Regions from separate parts of the Herminiimonas glaciei genome, predicted to be linked through region 3. Evidence: predicted binding sites of a transcription regulator. Region 3 holds the regulator's gene; each other region holds the start of a gene.
What was found. Region 3 encodes sigma-54, which starts transcription at its own class of promoters, with help from an activator protein. Its sites were predicted from a motif close to TGGCANGNAANCTGCTTT; they were not measured.
Positions count from the first base shown of each region.

Region 1: the regulator sigma-54 is predicted to act here: its motif matches at 2,479-2,496, upstream of ACFQPC_RS09580 (amidohydrolase/deacetylase family metallohydrolase).
Region 2: the regulator sigma-54 is predicted to act here: its motif matches at 2,134-2,151, upstream of ACFQPC_RS11170 (TorF family putative porin).
Region 4: the regulator sigma-54 is predicted to act here: its motif matches at 3,071-3,088, upstream of ACFQPC_RS17830 (ANTAR domain-containing response regulator).

Region 1 covers NZ_JBHTBU010000001.1:2,127,409-2,132,219, reverse strand. The annotation lists gene ACFQPC_RS09590 (amidase) at 1-801, opposite strand, end outside; gene hpxZ (oxalurate catabolism protein HpxZ) at 798-1,181, opposite strand; gene ACFQPC_RS09580 (amidohydrolase/deacetylase family metallohydrolase) at 1,178-2,443, opposite strand; gene ACFQPC_RS09575 (MarR family winged helix-turn-helix transcriptional regulator) at 2,624-3,139, shown strand; gene ACFQPC_RS09570 (xanthine dehydrogenase family protein molybdopterin-binding subunit) at 3,819-4,811, shown strand, end outside.
Region 2 covers NZ_JBHTBU010000002.1:75,628-80,438, forward strand. The annotation lists gene ACFQPC_RS11160 (ammonium transporter) at 1-957, opposite strand, end outside; gene glnK (P-II family nitrogen regulator) at 974-1,312, opposite strand; gene ACFQPC_RS11170 (TorF family putative porin) at 1,339-2,076, opposite strand; gene ACFQPC_RS11175 (accessory factor UbiK family protein) at 2,307-2,546, shown strand; gene ACFQPC_RS11180 (aminoacyl-tRNA synthetase) at 2,669-3,061, shown strand; gene ACFQPC_RS11185 (Rid family detoxifying hydrolase) at 3,110-3,577, shown strand; gene ACFQPC_RS11190 (YifB family Mg chelatase-like AAA ATPase) at 3,595-4,811, shown strand, end outside.
Region 3 covers NZ_JBHTBU010000002.1:627,202-632,012, forward strand. The annotation lists gene hpf (ribosome hibernation-promoting factor, HPF/YfiA family) at 68-421, opposite strand; gene ACFQPC_RS13820 (RNA polymerase factor sigma-54) at 525-1,997, opposite strand; gene lptB (LPS export ABC transporter ATP-binding protein) at 2,016-2,756, opposite strand; gene lptA (lipopolysaccharide transport periplasmic protein LptA) at 2,758-3,312, opposite strand; gene lptC (LPS export ABC transporter periplasmic protein LptC) at 3,358-3,954, opposite strand; gene ACFQPC_RS13840 (KdsC family phosphatase) at 3,951-4,490, opposite strand; gene ACFQPC_RS13845 (KpsF/GutQ family sugar-phosphate isomerase) at 4,490-4,811, opposite strand, start outside.
Region 4 covers NZ_JBHTBU010000003.1:263,642-268,452, forward strand. The annotation lists gene ACFQPC_RS17810 (endonuclease/exonuclease/phosphatase family protein) at 1-545, opposite strand, end outside; gene ybaK (Cys-tRNA(Pro) deacylase) at 582-1,073, shown strand; gene plsY (glycerol-3-phosphate 1-O-acyltransferase PlsY) at 1,386-1,991, shown strand; gene tsaD (tRNA (adenosine(37)-N6)-threonylcarbamoyltransferase complex transferase subunit TsaD) at 2,032-3,060, opposite strand; gene ACFQPC_RS17830 (ANTAR domain-containing response regulator) at 3,164-3,808, shown strand; gene ACFQPC_RS17835 (CmpA/NrtA family ABC transporter substrate-binding protein) at 4,141-4,811, shown strand, end outside.

The DNA of each region.
Region 1 (4,811 bases), on a different contig from region 3:
CCACGCTTCGGATGCCTGCAGGACGCGGAAGGCGGCCGCCCAGGATGCCAGGTCGAGTTCACTGTCTACTGCAAGAAAATCGCTTTGTGCGCTTTTCAGCCTGCTGAATGCATTGCATACTGCGGGATCCAGCAAACCGTTGATGCCGGCATCATTGAGCGTCAGGAACGTCGCCGGCATGCTGGTGGTTTCAGCATGGGCCAGTGCACAAAAGGTTTGCTCAAGGTGCTCCAGCGTATCGGCAAACCAGCCTACCGTATCAAAGCTGTGTGCGAGTGTGAGGCAACCGTGTCCGGACAGGCGGCCATGTGTAGGGCGCATGCCCCATACACCACAGTAGCTGGCCGGCAAGCGCACCGAGCCACCGCAGTCGGTACCCAGTGCAATATCGGCGAGGCCAGCCGCGACTGCAGCGACCGAACCGGACGAAGAGCCGCCGGGCAGGCGATCCGGGCTGGCAGGATTGCGCGGTACGCCATAGTGCGCATTGATACCTGCCAGGCTGTATGTGAGTTCATCGGTCAGTGTCTTGCCGACGAATCTGGCACCGTCTGACAACAAGCGCTCAACCGCCGCCGCATGCTTGCTCGCTGCCGAGTTGCCGGAGAGCCAGACCGGATTGCCGGCACCGGTACGCGTGCCGGCGATGTCGAACACGTCCTTGACGGCGAAGCGCACGCCTTCCAGTTTATTGCCGAGCGGCAGATGCGCCTGCAAGGGCAGGCCGAAGGCTTCGGCCAGGAAGGCACCGCCGGTACCGGGTTGCAGCTCGCTGTTGTATGAACTATGTGGATTATTCATTTGGCATCCATCCAACTGACGTGCGCGGCGACGACATGCCAGCCATCCGGGAATTTGACCCAGGTCTGGGTTTGTCGTCCGATGCGGGTCACACCTTCTTTGGTGAAGGTAATGTTGGCCACCGCAAAATTGTCACCAAAGGTCGTGATGTGCCGACTGGTCACGGTGCGCGCCAGGTTGGCGGACGGTCGTTGCAGGCGGAAGGCACGTATCTCTTCATAGCCAACCAGGTTTTCCGTCGCACCGTAACGCAAGGTTGCGGCATCATCCCAGAACAACTCATCAAGCTTGACCACGTCATTGCCGACCAATGCTTTTTCGTAGGCGTCGAACACTTGTTCGACTTCTTGCAGGGTAAGTGGCTGGTTGATTTTCATCATGCGGCCTTTGCAACAGGGAGGATGGTGGCAGTGGCATCGTAGCGCTGGCCATTGCGGTAGCAGAACGCAGGATGCAGCATGCGATCGGTAATGACTTGCGTACCTTCATTGTCATGCATTACCCAACGCCCACGCAGGTCATCCAGTACGCTGACATCGGCGACACCACCCACCTTGAGGGTGCCGATCTCATCTTCCATGCGGGCCAGTTTGGCGGCATTGCTGGTCACCATGGCAACTACGTGATTGAGTGGGATGCCAAGCGCCAGCATGCTGGTCATCGCAGATACCAGGCTGAAGCGTTCATTGCCCTTGAAGATATGGACGCTTTCATCCGGGTGCCAGGATGGCGTGCCGGCTGGTGGCGGGACGATGGTGTTATAGCCATGCATATCGGCACCCAGGGTATCCGGCACGACACCGGCATCCAGCACGATGCGCGCGGTTTTGAAACTGAAGTGTGAACCATGGCCGACGTCTATCTTCAGTCCGCGCGCAATCGCTTCCTTGACCATCGGATGGATGGAACCATTCACTTCAACGAAGCCACCCGGATGGCGGCTGAAAGGATGGGCCAGGACGTCGCCCGGTTTCAACATATCGACGACCTGGTTGAAAATGCTGTCCGGATTGACCGGCGCGCCACCGTCTTCCGGCTTGGGCCACAATTGACCGAAGTGGATATAAACAGGGAGGGCCGCTTCGCGTCCGATTTGCGAGGCGATGCGCATGACATCCACGCCCCAGCGTGAAAAGCCACCGATCTCCGCATGTGCTTTCAGGCCACGCACGATATCGCTGTTCTTTTTGGCGGCGGTAACCGTTGCTTCCACGTCGAGGCAATCCGGACGATATAGCTCAGGATAGAAATGTCCTTCCAGGCCGCCGACCAGATAGGCCGACATATATGAGACGACCCGCGTCTTCGACGGTTCGATCACATACTGGCGGAAGCCGGGCAGGGTGATGCAGCTGGCACCACCCTGGTCGACCAAAGTGGTTACGCCTGAATACACGCCGCACATGTCGGCATTGAGGCCGAAGCGACCGGTGACACCCTGGTACACATGCCCATGCGTGTCGATCAGGCCGGGCAAGACCAGCTTGTCGCGACAGTCAACAATTGTTGTCTTGCTGTCCGGTGCCGCGATGTCGCGGTCTATCGCAGCAATGACATTGTCCTTGATCAATACATCGAAGACACCATCGCGATTGGCTGCTGGATCAATTACACGGCCGCCTTTGAGAATTATATGATTCATGGCAAGTCCTTCATGGTTGGGATAATATGTGGTGCACCGCATATTCTATGCCAAGTTTAAATAAATGTGGTGCACCACATTTATAAACTATTTTTATTGCCGGTTTTGTTGCAGATTCACATATACTTCTGGTTTGCGGCACATCGGATTCCATCCAGTTCCCTTATATATAAATTATCCATGAACAAGATTGAAGAAGCAGCCTTGCCCTCCCTGATGAGCGAAATGGAGTCAGTACAAGCACGCTCCCTGTTGTTTACACGGCCGGGATTCCTGATTCGTCGCTTGCATCAAATCCACAGTGCCCTGTTCATGGAAGAAACACTGGAACACAACATCACGCCGGTGCAGTACAGCCTGCTGACGGCGCTGGAAGAGTACGGCGAGCTGGACCAGAACTCGCTGGCGCACCATATCGGCCTGGAACGCACCAGTGTGGCGGAAGTATTGCCGCGACTGGAGCAGCGTGAGCTGATCGTGCGCAGCCAGTCCGAGCACGATAAGCGCGTCAAGTACGTCAAGTTATCGCGCAAGGGGCGGGCATTGGTAAAGAAGATGCGTCCTTCAGTGCAAAATGCGCACGATCGCACAATCGAAAGCCTCACACCGGAAGAGCGCAAGCTATTCATTCTGTTGATGGTACGACTGGTGGAAAGCGAAGCTACAGACAGAGTGCCTTTACTCAAAGCGCGCTAACAATTTTTCCTCACTAAAAAAATTTGCATTGCACTGCAGCGTGCATTTTCTCATTTGCTTTGAGATGATTCATCACGTTCATGCGGTATGTGTATGGCAGGCATGATGCATGCGGTTTTACGTCACGTTGAATTTGCTTGTGATCAAAGTGGTGCGCAAATCAAAATGTTGTTGCACCTTTTTGACACAAATTTTTTCCAATTTGATGCAAAGCGTGTGATTTTCATGTACAACAGCAAATATCGGTACTCATTCAAGAATATTGTTTGATGCAAGTCCAATAAATGTGCTGTACCACATAAATTGAAATTCAATAATTTTTATTGAAATCAATGACTTGACTGGCGTAGTATCTGACATGTCTGCAAGGTTGGCATGGTCATTGCTAAAGGTATTCCGTCAGTTTTATGTATGTGGGCATAGCTTGGAAAAGCACATTTAGGTTGATGTTTAGTATTCAGTATCACGACAGTTCCGTAGCACCCTGTTCTTGGTTTTTGCAGGATGGGGTTCACTGAAATTAAATCGTAGTACGGCGCAAAGGAGGTGAAAATAATTCACGCTCGTAACGCAAAAATGAATCACATATAACAACATAAATGTGGTATGCCACATAATTATTGGAGATGCAGGAACATGGAATTCATTTTCATGTTTCGGCAATGTTCAGGAGATATCGATGAATGATCTGGTGATGCCCGATTTGCTCATGCAATCCGGTACCGATCAAGGGATTGGTCGCGAGGTATTGCGCAAGGAAGACAAACGGCTGCTATTGGGCCAGGGTAAATACGTCGGCGATATGCGCATGCCGGATATGCTTGAAGTTGCATTTGTCCGTTCGCCGGTGGCACATGCCCGTCTGGGGCAGATAGAAAAGCCGCAAGGCATGGAACACCTGGTTTACACGATGGCGGACCTGACCAGCGTCCGTCCCATCGTCGCGGCATCCTCATTGCCCGGTTTCAAACTTTCAGCTCAGTACCCACTCGCACAAGACAAAGTACGCCATGTCGGTGAACTGGTCGCAGCCTGTATCGCACCGGATCGGGCACGGGCGGAAGATATCGCAGCGACTGTATTCGTTGATTACCAGGAACTGCCGGTGATGGCCGATATGTACGGCACGCTGCAAAGCGATACCCGCGTACATGACGACTGGAGCGAAAACGTCTTTGCCGAAACCAATATAGATAAGCGCGTCAGCCCGACGGATGAAGCAGTCCACAGCGTCAGCCGCAAACTACGTATGGCACGCCAATGCATGGCGCCGATGGAAGGGCGCGCGGTGTTGTGCTGGTGGGATACCCGTGTCGACCAACTGATTATGTACACAGCGGCGCAGGTACCGCACATCAATCGCACCGGCCTGGCTGAATGCCTGGGCCTGGATGAAGGACAGATACGCGTTATCTCACCGGATGTCGGTGGTGGCTTCGGTTACAAGGGTATCTTGCTGCCGGAAGAAATCTGCTGTGCCTGGCTGGCAATGCACCTGAAGCGTCCGATCCGCTGGCTGGAAGACCGGCGTGAACAATTGACTGCCAATGCCAATTGCCGTGAACACGGCTACGACATTGCGGTCGATGTGACCGGCGAAGGCCGCCTGGCCGGCATCCGTTGTGATGCAGTGGTCGATTCTGGCGCCTACTCATCGTATCCATTCAGTGCC
Region 2 (4,811 bases), 550 kb from region 3:
AGCCTTGCCTTTGAGCATGGATTCAGTAGTAATCCAGGCCAGGGTTGCAGCGCCGGTTGCAAGGATGGTGTTGATGAATGCCAGGCCGGCGATCGGGTTTGCACCCAAAGCGGAACCGGCATTGAAACCAAACCAGCCCACCCACAGCAGCGATGCACCAACCATCGTCAATGTCAGCGAATGCGGAGGCATAGCTTCCTTGCCGAAACCGATACGTTTGCCAACCATGTAAGCACCCACCAGGCCAGCTACACCGGCATTGATGTGAACCACGGTACCGCCCGCAAAGTCGAGTGCACCGTCAGCGAACAACAGGCCGGTAGGAGCCCACACCATGTGAGCGACCGGGATGTAGCTGAAGGTGAACCACAGGATGCTGAAAGCCAGCACTGCAGCGAACTTCATGCGTTCCGCGAAAGCACCTACGATCAGTGCGCAAGTGATGGCAGCAAAGGTCGATTGGAAGGCAACGAATACATACTCAGGAATCGAGCCCGACAAGGTGTCTGGTTTGATGCCATTGAGGAAGAGCTTGCCAAAGGTTCCGACGAAGGAGCCACCATCCGCAAATACCAGGCTGTAGCCGTACAGGCACCACAACACGGTAATCGTCGAGAAGATCACGAAGACCTGCATCAGTACCGACAACATATTCTTCGAACGGCCCAGGCCGCCGTAGAACAATGCGAGGCCAGGGATGGTCATCAGGATAACCAGCATGGTCGATGTCAGCATCCAGGCGGTATCACCTGTATTCAATACAACCTCAGGTGCTGCCGGAGCCGCTGGCGCGGCAGCAGGTGCCGTTGTTTGTGTTTCGGTGACGACCACTACCGCTTCAGCCGCTGGCGCAGCTGCCGGAGCTGCTGCATCTTCCGCCGCCATCGCCGGCGCCGAGAATCCGACTGCCAGCAACAGAGCACCTGTGGCAAGGGCACTTGTGAACATTTTCTTCATACTCATCTCATTCCCCTTAAAGTGCTTCTTTACCGGTTTCACCGGTGCGGATGCGGACGACTTGTTGCAGGTCATAGACAAAAATCTTGCCGTCGCCGATTTTGCCGGTTCTTGCCGCAGTCTCGATTGCTTCGATCACGCGATCAACGATCGCATCATCCACAGCAGCTTCGATTTTTGTCTTAGGCAGGAAATCAACGACATACTCAGCACCGCGATACAACTCGGTGTGACCTTTTTGGCGACCGAAACCTTTAACTTCGGTAACGGTGATACCTTGCACGCCAATCGCAGACAAGGCTTCCCGCACTTCATCCAGCTTGAAGGGCTTGATAATGGCAGTAATCAGTTTCATGGGAACCTCTTACGTTATTTTTAAAATTAGAATGCTTTGGAGATCGACAATACACCGGTAGTGCCGGCAGTTTTCTTCGATTTCCCGCTTGGGCTGGTCACTACGCCGTCACCACTTACGTCAGTACCGACGATAGCCAGGCCAATCGTTGCGAAACCAAAGTCACGAGCCAGCGAGACTTTATAGTCGGTGTAATCCAGGTCACTGTAATGACGCACTTTTTGATGACCAACGTGGAAACCCAACGTGGTTTTCTCTGCGACTTCAAACGCTGCGTTCAACTCGAGGTAACCCGAGCCTTTTGAATCTGGCGTACCGAAGAAATCCGAAACTGTGCTGCTGTATTTGGCGGTAAACCATTTGTAGCCGATCGAACCGTACAATTCAGTCGTGTTGTAACGTTTGCCGCCAACGATCTGCGCGCCTGGGTAGTAGTAGTACAAAACACCGACATCAGCGGTTACGTCAGGTGTAATATTGAATTTGTAACCACCGTACAGATCCATCTCGATGGAGCCGTCGGTAAATTGGTTGCCACTTACGTTCGAGTTCCAGTTGCCGACGTAAAAGCCGCTCGAGTGTGCGTAATCGAAACCGCCTTGTACGGCTGGTTGTTTAAAGGTTTGTGAAACACCACGGAAACGATAGTCGCTGACTACAGAAAGGTTGCCCGTGAACGAATGTTCTGGAATGACGTCCTCAGCGTGCGCCATACTACCGGCGAATGCACCCATTACAGCAACCGCGATAATCAGTTTTTTCATGATCTTCCCTTTAAAGTTGAATGTAGAAACCAAACGTTGGTTATCTTCGATACCTATTTAGCAGGACTCATGCCAGCCTTCTTTGGGCTGCTTGTACTATCATTTTTATCGTTTACGGTTGCTGACTGATATATTCCCTCCCGGAAAATACAGAAATATGCACTTTTATAGCACGCGCAAAAGCAAATCGCACTGTTATGGTGCTAAATAATTTTTACTCAGAGGATCACATGGAAAAGCCTAACTTCTTTAATGAAATGCAAGACAAGATCAATCAGGTACTGGAGAACTCACCAGCCAAGGATATTGAAAAAAACGTGAAGGCCATGATGAGCCAGGGCTTCTCCAAGCTGGATCTCGTGACCCGCGAAGAATTCGATGTGCAGGCACAAGTGCTGGCCAATACCCGCGCCAAACTCGAAGCACTGGAAGCACAGGTTGCGGCCCTGGAAGCGCAACTGAAAAAGTAAGACACTATTAATAACCGTCGCATACGATACAGGCAGGTCCGGCATCCTGCCCTTATCGTTTGCGGCAGGCAGTATCGATTCAAAGTCGGCATCGGCATCCCATTCTTATAAAGGAGCAAGCCATGCGTATGAGCGATGAAGAGTACTTCCGTAGCTGCGTCTCCAAGGAACGCCATCTGGCCCAATTAATGGGTTGCCATAATGTTGAAGAGTTTTATGAAAATGCCGGCTCACTATGGAACAACGGCAGACAAATCCCAAAATGGACGCGCGACTGGCAAGCCTGCGGTCCCCTGATTGCAACTTATGAGTTAGCAATCACTTACCAGCAATCCCCCTCCGATCCTCACGGCAAAGCCATCCACATCGGCAACACCGTAGTCCACATCTCAGACCACCCAAGTAAAGACCAAGCCTTGATGTTTGCCATCGTCAAGGCGACCATCGCACATCTGGAGCATCTCAAACACTGCAAGCACCAACAGGAGTTACAAACTCAACTATCAAAAGCATGAGTACCACCGCTGACTTTTACAAGTAGATAACCCTTCAGGAGATACAAGATGACCGCTTCCTCATCCCGCTTCGCCTTGGTATTGATGTTGGCAGTGACAGCGCTTTTGAGCGGCTGCGCCGCACCGGCACAACCCGGAAAGCAAATCCTCTCAAGCAGCAAAATGTATCCGGCGGTCGGCCCGTATTCGCAGATGGTGGCACATGGCGACACTATCTATTTGTCCGGTGTACTGCCATTGAATGCGGCTGGTAACGCGATTCAGGGCAGCACTATCGAGGAACAGACAAAGGCCGTGCTTGATCACATCGGTGAGAAACTGAGATCGCAAGGTCTGACGCATGACGATGTCCTGATGAGTACTGTCTATATGAAAGACCTGAATGACTTTGCCGCAATGAATCGCGTCTATGGCGAATACTTCAAAACCAATCCGCCGGCCCGCGCCACGGTACAGGTAGCGCGCATTCCAAGGGATGCCCTGATTGAGATTGCTGTCATCGTGGGCAAGCGCTAAAGAAGCACAGGGGAGCTATGAGCCTGGCAGTTTTGACGAGTCGTGGCTTAAGCGGCATGCAGGCACCGGAAGTCACGGTAGAAGTGCATCTGGCGAATGGTCTCCCTTCCTTCACTATCGTTGGCCTGCCGGAAACCGAGGTCAAGGAATCCAAAGACCGCGTTCGCGCCGCCTTGCAAAATGCCGGCTTCGAATTCCCGGCGCGCCGCATCACCGTCAACCTCGCACCGGCAGATCTGCCGAAAGAGTCCGGGCGTTTTGATTTACCGATAGCACTTGGCATCCTGGCAGCCTCACAACAAATGCCGGCGGATACACTGGACCAGTATGAGTTTGCCGGAGAGTTATCGTTGTCAGGTGAACTACGCCCGATACGCGGCGCGCTGGCAATGACTTTTGCGATGCACCGTCGTGGTGACAAAGGTGGCCAACAACGTGCATTTATCCTGCCACGCATGAATGCCGACGAAGCGGCACTGGTTGGCGAAGTACGTATCCTGCCTGCTGATTCCTTATTGCAAGTCTGTGCCCATTTTGCCGCCCATGATCCGGGGGCACGCCTGGATCGGCACATTGCCGCTCCCGCCAGCGCACGTCCCGATTATCCGGACATGGCCGAGGTGAAAGGACAGGCGCAAGCCAAACGGGCATTGGAAGTCGCGGCGGCGGGAGGACATAGTTTGCTGATGGTCGGGCCGCCGGGAACAGGTAAGTCCATGCTCGCTGCGCGCTTCGCCGGAATCCTGCCACCGATGACAGATGAAGAAGCGCTCGAATCCGCCGCAGTGCAATCGCTGACCAGCGGTTTTAGCAGCGCTCGCTGGAAGCTCAGGCCATTTCGCGCACCGCATCACACCGCGTCCGGCGTCGCCCTGGTCGGCGGCGGCGGAACTCCACGTCCCGGTGAAATTTCACTGGCGCACCGCGGCGTACTCTTCCTCGATGAACTGCCGGAATTCAATCGCTCCGTGCTGGAAGTCTTGCGCGAACCGCTGGAGTCCGGCCGCATCACGATTTCACGTGCCGCACGCCAGGCCGATTTCCCCGCGCAGTTCCAACTGATTGCGGCAATGAATCCTTGCCCCTGCGGTTACCTTGGCCATGCGTCCAATAAATGTCGCTGCACGCCCGATCTCATCACCCGTTATCAAGGCAGGATTTCCGGCCCCTTGCTGGATCGCATCGACATGCAAATCCAGGTTGGTGCACTGGCACATGAAGACTTGCTGAAGCA
Region 3 (4,811 bases):
ACACAAAAAAGGGCGCAATCTGCGCCCTTCATTTCATCCGGCCGATTTGCCCGGCCTTGCCTTTAGCTTAAGGCGTTACAGCGTCTGACGCATCCGGCAATCGTTTGATCGCATCGTGTTGATGGTCTTGCTGTTTGGTTTTGTATTTGATCACTTGTCGATCGAGCTTGTCGATCAGTGTATCAATGGCAGCGTATAAATTATCTGCGATACTTTCCGCGTGCAGATCCTTGCCTCTCACTCGCAAGTTAATTTCCGCCCTTTGGCGTTTTTCTTTCTCGGGAAGATTGTCTACAGTCAGGATGACTGCAATATCGATAACGTGATCAAAATGTCGTTTGATGCGCTCCAATTTACCTTGTACATATTCGCGGATGGCGGGGGTCAATTCGAGGTGATGTCCACTGATTGTGAGATTCATACAGTGCTCCTATGAAAGTCACTGGAGGTTATGCGCGTCTTGTTAAGTGACTACGCCGAACACAGCAACGTATAACTACAACAAAAACTACAAAGGACGATATCTACAACGACTTGCGCAGATTGACCGGTGGGATCTTCAGGGCTTCGCGGTATTTTGCTACTGTCCGTCGCGCTACCACCATGCCTTGTTCTGCCAGCATGTCGGCAATCTTGCTATCAGAGAATGGAATTTTCGGGTCTTCAGCTCCTATCAATTGTTTGATCAGTGCCCGTATCGCCGTCGACGAAGCTTCACCACCGGCTTCTGTTGCGACATGGCTGCCGAAAAAGTATTTCAATTCGAACATCCCGTGGGGAGTCAGCATGTACTTCTGGGTGGTTACACGTGAAATAGTACTCTCGTGTAGACCCAGTGTATCAGCTATTTCACGTAAAACAAGCGGTCTCATTGCGACCGCACCGTGCGAAAAGAAGTTCCTCTGACGTTCAACAATTGCCTCTGCGACACGCAGGATGGTGTCGAAGCGCTGACGCATATTCTTGATTAACCATTTTGCTTCTTGCAACTGGGAACCAAGCGATGCCTCGCCCTTGCTTTGCTTCAAAATGTTGGCATACATGCTATTAACGCGCAGCCGTGGCATCACGTCGTGGTTCAGCATGACTTGCCAGCCGCTACGGGTACGTTTGACGATGACGTCAGGCACCACATAGTCGGAAGCATCCGTTGCAAAAATGGAACCTGGATGCGGATTGCATTGCTTGATGATGGCTTGTGCTTCGCGCAAGTCTTCGTCATCGCAATCCAGTGCCTTGCGCAATTTGTTGAAGTCGCGCTGGGCGAATAGCGGCAAGTGATTTTCCACGATGGCGAGGGCCATGCGGCGGGTCACCATTGCCACTTTGGGCATACGTTTGATTTGCAGTGCCAGGCATTCGGCAGCATCACGCGCACCTACGCCCGGTGGATCGAAGCTCTGCAACATTTTGAGAGAGATCTGCAGTTCTTCCAGTTCGATCTCCAGCTCTTCCGGCAGGCGGGCATGGATTTCTTCCAGCTCTTCTTCCAGATAGCCATTGTCATTCAATGCATCAATGATTAACTCAAGCAGCGCACGGTCGCGGTGTTCGCGTACGGTAACGCGCATTTGTTCGAGCAGATGCTCACGCAAGGTTGTTTCATGCGCTTCGAGTTGCGGGCGGGCATCATCGTCCTCCGGGGCCTTGGAGGTGCGTGCTACATCGTCGAAACTCCATTCGCTGTCACCGCTTGACGCTTCCGGCAAATCGGGCGCGTCGGAGCCGCCTTCGCTATCCGGGGTTTGGGGGGTATTGGCTTCGATGCTGGCGCCTTCCGGCGTCGTGCCGCTGGCACCGATGGCACCGTCAGCCAGCAGGCGTACTGCATGATCCAGCGGATCATCGGTACGTTCCAGCATCGGGTTGTCGGCAAGAATCTGTTCCAGTTCCTGATGCAATTCAAGAGTCGATAACTGCAGCAGGCGGATCGATTGCTGCAGTTGTGGCGTAAGTGCCAGGTGTTGCGAGACTCGTAGTTGCAGGGATTGCTTCATAGATGTTTTTTCTTCCGCTTACATGCGGAAATGTTCACCTAAGTAGACGCGCCGTACCGATTCATTGGCGATGATGTCGTCCGGTCGTCCGCTGGCCAATACCGCACCCTGGTTAATGATGTAAGCGCGATCGCAGATGCCCAGTGTTTCGCGCACATTGTGATCGGTGATCAGCACGCCGATGCCACGTTCTTTGAGGAAACGCACAATGCGCTGGATTTCAATCACCGCGATAGGGTCGACACCTGCAAACGGTTCATCGAGCAGGACGAAACGCGGATTGGTCGCCAATGCACGGGCAATTTCGACCCGGCGGCGTTCACCACCGGATAGCGACATCGCCTGGTTTTCGCGCAGCTTTTCAATTTGCAAATCGGCCAGCAAGGTGTCCAGGCGCTGTTCCAGTTGCGACGAGTTCAATGCCTTGCCGTTGACGCGCTGCAATTCAAGCACAGCGCGGATATTGTCTTCGACGCTGAGCTTGCGGAAGACCGATGCTTCCTGCGGCAGGTAGGACAGGCCGAGTTGTGCGCGCTTGTGGATAGGCAGGCGCGAGATGTCGACGCCATCCAGTTCGATGCGGCCGGCATCAGACGGTACCAGGCCCACGATCATGTAGAAGGAAGTGGTCTTGCCGGCGCCGTTAGGGCCGAGCAAACCGATCACTTCGCCGCTTTCAACTTGCAATGCGACATCGCGCACAACCTGGCGCGCGCCATAGCTTTTCTGGAGTCCGTTAACGATCAGCTTGCTAGACATCTTATTTTGCCTTTGTATCTGCGGCACGCGGTTGGATTACGGCCTTGATGCGGCCGGCACCTTGTTTGCTGTCGCCGCTTGACGTGTTATGTACGGTAAAGAATTCAGCGCGTGTGTCGTAGGAGATGAATTCGCCTTCGACTTCATCGGTGGGCTTGCCGTTTTCCAGGCGACGCATGCGGGCCTTGGAAAACAACTTCATGATTTCGGCCTTGTCATCGTATTCAATGCGTTCAGCCTGGCCTTCTATCCATTGGTCCGGACCGCCATCGCGCTTTTGCTTGAAGTTAGCCAGCGTATCGGAGGAGCCGTATAGCGTGATGAATTGATAGCCGGCCGGGTCTTGCTTGACCACCATCTTGTTGGCTTTCATCAGGATGGTGCCGCGGGTTAACACGACATTGCCGGTGAAGGTGTTGATCTGCTTGATGTCGTCGTATTCCATTTTATTGGCTTCGACATTGGTGGGCTTGGTGGCATCGGCCTTTTCGGCAAAGGAGCCGACCGTTGTGCCCAAGCCGCAGAGAACCAGAAGTACGGAAAGGAAGCGTTTCATGAAAGTTCTCTAAATGAATGCGTCGGATAAAAATCGTCTATGCGCTTAGCGCGGATGTGCGGCTTGATACTGCGCATTAACATTGCTGGATAAATTGAATTCGCCGGTTGCATTATTGGCGAACATACCGCTGCCGTTCAATGTCGATGTGCCGACTTTGATATCGACATGCTTGGGCGTCTTCATGATCTCATCATCCGGCAGGATCAGCAGGTACGAGGTCTTGAGCTGGAAGTGCTGTGAGCCCGCTGCCGGTGGCCGGTCGATCAGGACGTTGTCATACATATGCACTTCGGTATTGTCCTTTTCCACCAGGGCGCGCTCCGAGCGGCTGACCATCGGTTGTCGCCCCTTGCTGAAGCTGTACATGACCGGCTTCTGGATCTGGTAGGAATTATCCAGTGGGTAATGCTTCATCTCGGTGCCGGTCAGGTTATAGCGTGCAGTGCCATCCTTGCCCATACGGACAAAATTGAATTTTTCTGCATAGAAGTCAGGTTCGCTGCGTTGTTTGGCCGGCAGTGTTTCGTCGGTTTGGCGACGCATGACTTCGACCAGCCAGAAACTGCCGAATGCCAATGCCGCACTGAGTGCAATCAGTACGACCAGGCGCACGGTGTTGGTGGGGCGCAGCGCTTTCATGCAAGATACGGCGCCAGTGCCGCCTCGTAGTTGCCTTGCGCGCGCAGGATGAAGTCACATAGTTCGCGTGCTGCTCCGCGGCCGCCGCCAGCCTGGGTCACATAATGCACGCGTGAACGTACTTCTGCATGGGCGTTCGGCACGCTGGCGGCAAAGCCGACGCGCATCAGAATCGGCAAATCGATGACGTCGTCGCCGATGAAGCCGCAGGCGTCTGCCGTGGTATTCGTTTGTGTTAACAGCTGTTCAAAGGCGCTGCGTTTGTCGTGTATGCCCTGGAACACATGGTGTATGCCGAGATCGCTGGCACGGCGCAGCACGATAGGTGACTGGCGTGCGCTGATGATCGCGGTCGAGACACCGGATTGCTGCAGTAATTTGATGCCATGCCCGTCGAGCACATTGAAGGTCTTGCTGATTTCGCCTTCCGGACCAAAGTGCAGGCTGCCATCGGTCAGTATGCCGTCCACGTCAAAAATCATCAGCCGCACATTGGCGGCACGTTGGCTGGCGACGGTGTCCTTGGGCGCGCTCATCAAATTACTTTCGCACGCGTCAGGTCATGGATGTGCAATGCGCCGACCAGTTTGCCGCCGGCATCGGTGACCAGCAACTGGTTGATGCGATAGGTTTCCATCATATCAACCGCGGCGACCGCCAATTGATCCGGATGAACGCTGCGTGGATTCGCGTGCATGACTTCAGCAATCGAGAGCTTGGAGAAATCCTGCTGGGTTTCAATCAGGCGGCGTAAGTCGCCATCGGTAAACACGCCAATGGCACGGCCTTCAGCATCGACTACCGCAGTCATCGCCATGCCTTTCTTGCTGCTTTCCAGCAGCGCAGCGTACAGCGTC
Region 4 (4,811 bases), on a different contig from region 3:
AGTGAGCGCAGCATCGCGATGCCGGTCTGGTCCGGCAATTCATCTTCGAGGTCGTTGCGGTAGTCCGGCAGTTTGGATTTCAGGTGGCAGACAAAAACATCCACCGCCAGGCCGTTCGCGGCCTGGATTTGCGCATGCAGGATAGGGCGGGTGAACTGCGTGACCGGATGGGCGACACCGGGCAGCGTGATCGATAAATGATGCGGCAATTCGCGGAAAACCGTGGCACCGGTCAGCACCGGCAAGCGTGAAATCAGCGCCACGCTGGGCGTCAGGTGGTCGGCGGCAGGGTCGGGATCGTAGCCCAGTTGTTGCGCATCCCGGTATTTCTCTGTTTTCGCCAGTACATCCTTCAAGGCCTGTTGCGAAAAGATCTCCTGCAAGCCGATGACGTCGGCATCCAGCCTATCCAGTTGTTGCGCAATCCAGCTAATCTTGGCATCGTATTCCTCGGCGGAATACGGAATCTGGTCTTCATAGTATTTCATGCCCGGCAATGCCAGATTGCAGACATTGAAGGTGGCAAAGCGGAGTTCTTGTTGCATAATGTGCTCCAAATTTTATAGATGAGCGTAACACGCATGGCCAAAAAAGAGCATATTTCCGAAACGCCGGCGACCCAATGGTTGCGTCGTAACGGGATAGGTTTTTCTGAACACCCTTACGATTATGAAGAACATGGCGGAACCACGGTTTCGGCACAAAAACTGGGGGTCGATGAACACCATGTGGTGAAAACGCTGGTGATGCAGGATGAGGCGGCCAAGCCGTTGATCGTGCTGATGCACGGGGACCGCAAGGTTTCGACCAAAAACCTGGCGCGCCAGATCGGTTGCAAATCGGTAGAGCCGTGCAAGCCGGAAGTGGCGAACCGGCATTCCGGTTTCCTGATCGGCGGTACTTCACCTTTCGGCACGCGTAAACAAATGCCGGTTTATGTCGAGCAGAGTATCCTTGCGCTGGAACAGATTTATATCAATGGTGGTCGGCGCGGTTACCTGATCGGTATCGCACCGCAGGTGTTGACAGACAGCCTGGCGGCCAAGCCGGTGCAGTGTGCGCTCGAAGAATAATGATTGCTATCGCGCAGGCGATGCGGAAATACCAGAACTCATTTCATAAATATCCGTGAGATGCGTTCTTACCAAAAGCGGTGCTGGCAAGGCGTGCGACGCGTCGCATAGTGGCCTATGCGCAAGGAGCACAACGCGGCCAGCGCCGCTTTTGGTAAGAACCCGGAGGGAACGGGCTATTTGGGCGTATTGCTGCGTTGTGCCGCTTGCCAAGGGGACCACCCTTGGCGGCGCGACACGCCTTGCACTACCTCCCAAATAGCCGCGTTCGCACTCGCGGATATTTGTGAAATGAGTTCTAGAAAGGTTGGTATGAATACAGTTTTATTTGCCCTGGGTGCTTATCTGATAGGCTCGATTTCATTTGCCGTCGTGGTCAGCAAATGCTTTCGCCTGGCTGATCCGCGCAGCTACGGCTCGAAGAATCCGGGCGCGACCAATGTGCTGCGCAGCGGGAACAAGAAAGCCGCGATCCTGACTTTGCTCGGCGATGGTGCCAAAGGCTTTCTCGCCGTGTGGCTGGTCAAGCACTTCGGCCCGGCCTACGGTGTGCATGAAAACGGCGTGGCGCTGGTGGCAATTGCAGTCTTCCTTGGTCACCTGTGGCCGGTTTTCTTCCGCTTTGTTGGTGGCAAGGGTGTTGCGACCGCACTCGGCGTATTGCTGGCATTGAATGGCTGGCTGGGCCTGGCGACCCTGGTCACCTGGCTGGTGATTGCCTATGCTTTCCGCTATTCGTCACTGGCAGCCTTGATTGCGGCCATCTTTGCGCCTTTTTATTACGGCTTGTTGTTCGGACCGGATGTGATTTTGCTGGCGGTGCTGGCGATGAGCATCCTGCTGGTCTACAGACACAGCAAGAATATCGGTAATCTGTTAGCAGGAAAAGAAAGCCGCCTCGGCAGCAAGAAGAAATAAGCTTGCCGGTACCCCGTGCGGGATACCGGCCAGCATCCGTTCAGATTTCGCGGATGCTATCCAGCGGCCAGCGTGGCTTCACATTGAAAGCGTAATCGCGCTTGGCTGCAGCGGGATTCAGTTGCAAACGCATCGCTCCGGCGAATGCAATCATCGCACCATTGTCGGTGCAAAATTCCAGTTCCGGATAAAACACCTTGAAGTGTTTCTTCGCCGCCGCGGCATTCAGCGAGGCGCGCAATTGCTGGTTGGCGCCGACGCCGCCGGCTATCACCAGGCGTTTCAGGCCGGTGTGTTTCAGCGCGGTCACGCATTTGGCCGTCAATACTTCAACGATGGCATCGACGAAGGCACGGGCGATATTGGCCTTGTCCTGTTCGCAGATATTCGTCGTGTGATTTTTGACGACCGTCAACACTGCGGTCTTCAAGCCGGAGAAGCTGAAATCCAGGTTCTTCGAATGCAGCATCGGACGCGGCAGCTTGTAGGCCGTCGGATCACCGAATTCAGCCATGCGTGAAATCGCCGGGCCGCCCGGATACCCCAGGCCCAACAGCTTGGCCGATTTATCAAAGGCTTCACCGGCCGCGTCATCCAGTGTTTCACCCAGCATCGTGTATAGACCGACGCCGTCAACCCGCATCAATTGTGTATGACCGCCGGACACCAGCAGGGCGATGAAAGGAAATTCCGGTGGTTCGCTCGCCAGCAGGGGCGACAGCAAATGGCCTTCCAGGTGATGGATGCCCAATACCGGTTTATCCAGTGCCAGGCCGAGGCCGCAGGCGACGGATGCACCGACCAGCAGCGCACCGGCGAGGCCGGGACCTTGTGTATACGCAATCGCGTCTATCGCATCATGCCGGATGCCGCTTTCGCTGAATACCTGGTCCAGCAATGGCAGGGCGCGGCGGATATGGTCGCGCGACGCCAGTTCAGGCACCACGCCACCGTATTCCTCATGCATTTTCACTTGTGAATAAAGGGCGTGCGCAAGCAAGCCGCGTTGTGTGTCATACAACGCCAGACCCGTTTCATCACAGGAGGATTCGATACCGAGAACAAGCATGGGGATAAAGTTGCAAAAAATATGCAACATGTGGTGTGATTCTTGCGTGGATTGTAGCTTATTCTGATGCAAGACCCCATCCACGATTTTTATAGATTGCCGAATGACTAAGATTTCCCAGCCAGATTTGCACTCATTGCGCATCGTAGTCGTCAATCCGGTCGCACCGGAAGGCGAACTCGATGAGCAGGCGCTGGCGCAGGATGAGCGCACGCGTGCCTTGCGCATCGGTTTGCTGGAAGCCGGCTATAACATCATCGCGTCGTTCCCGGCCGACCTGCATTTGCCGGAGCGGGTCGCGCAATTGCAGCCGGACATGATCATCATCGATGCCGAATCCGATGCACGTGACGTGCTTGAGCATGTGGTGATGGCAACGCGCAATGCGCGCCGTCCCATCGTCCTGTTTACCGAAGACAAGGCCAAATCCAGCATGGAGGCGGCGATGGCGGCCGGTGTCTCGGCCTACATCGTGGCCGGCCTGCAATCTGAACGGATCAAGCCAGTGCTGGATGTAGCGCTGGCGCGCTTCAACGCCGAACAAAAATTGCTGACCGAGTTATCGGATACCAAACTCAAGCTGGCCGAGCGTAAAACCATAGAACGCGCCAAGGGTTTGCTGATGGAGCGGCACAAGATTTCCGAAGACGAAGCCTATATAAAACTGCGTCGCATGGCGATGGACAAGAACCTGAAATTGTCCGAGCTGGCGCAACGCGTACTGGATATTGCCGACCTGCTGGGCTGACACGTCAGCTGAAGTGCTGCACCAGTAAGTCATTACTCCTCTGCACTGAAGTAATGCGCCGCACAAAAAGAGAGCGTTTTAAGTGCTCGGTTTGCATCGCAAACATCTGAAAACAGCCTGATCGCGCTGGCACACCAATTGCTAAACAGTAGCTAGTACCAACGAAGGTGCTACGAACAAATCATTACTCATACCAATGGCGGTAAGAGTAATAAGGACAAAGACGTCCGTGTCGCATGAGCTTTGCTTGTGCCGGCCCGGGCGTCTTTTTTTTGTGCTTATCAGAACCGCTCTTCGAGGAAATCATGACAACGAACGACAGGAAAACCAATATGACACGACGCACAATCTTGAAAGCGGGAGCAACCATTACTGCGACCGCCTTTAGTGGTTTGGCTACGCAAGGCGTGTGGGCGGCGGGTTCTGATAAGCCTGAAAAGGAAGAAGTAAAGATTGGTTTCATTCCACTGACCGATTGTGCTTCGGTGGTCATGGCTTCGGTCATGGGCTTCGATAAAAAATACGGCATCAAGATCGTGCCGACCAAGGAAGCATCGTGGGCCGGCGTGCGCGACAAGCTGGTCAATGGCGAGCTGGATGCGGCACATGTCTTGTATGGCCTGGTGTACGGCGTGCATGAAGGCATAGGCGGCGCGAAGAAGGACATGGCTGTCCTGATGGGCCTGAACAATAACGGGCAGGCGATTACCCTGTCGAAAAAGCTGGCCGAAGGCGGAGCGATTGACGGTCCCGGCCTCGCCAAGCTGATGCAAATGGAAAAGCGCGAATACACCTTCGCACAAACTTTCCCGACCGGCACCCATGCGATGTGGCTGTATTACTGGCTGGCGACCTACGGCATCAATCCATTGAAGGATGCAAAAGTCATCACCGTGCCGCCACCGCAAATGGTGGCGAATATGCGTGTCGGCAATATGGATGGCTATTGTGTCGGCGAACCATGGAACCACCGCGCCATCGTTGACGGCATCGGCATCACCGC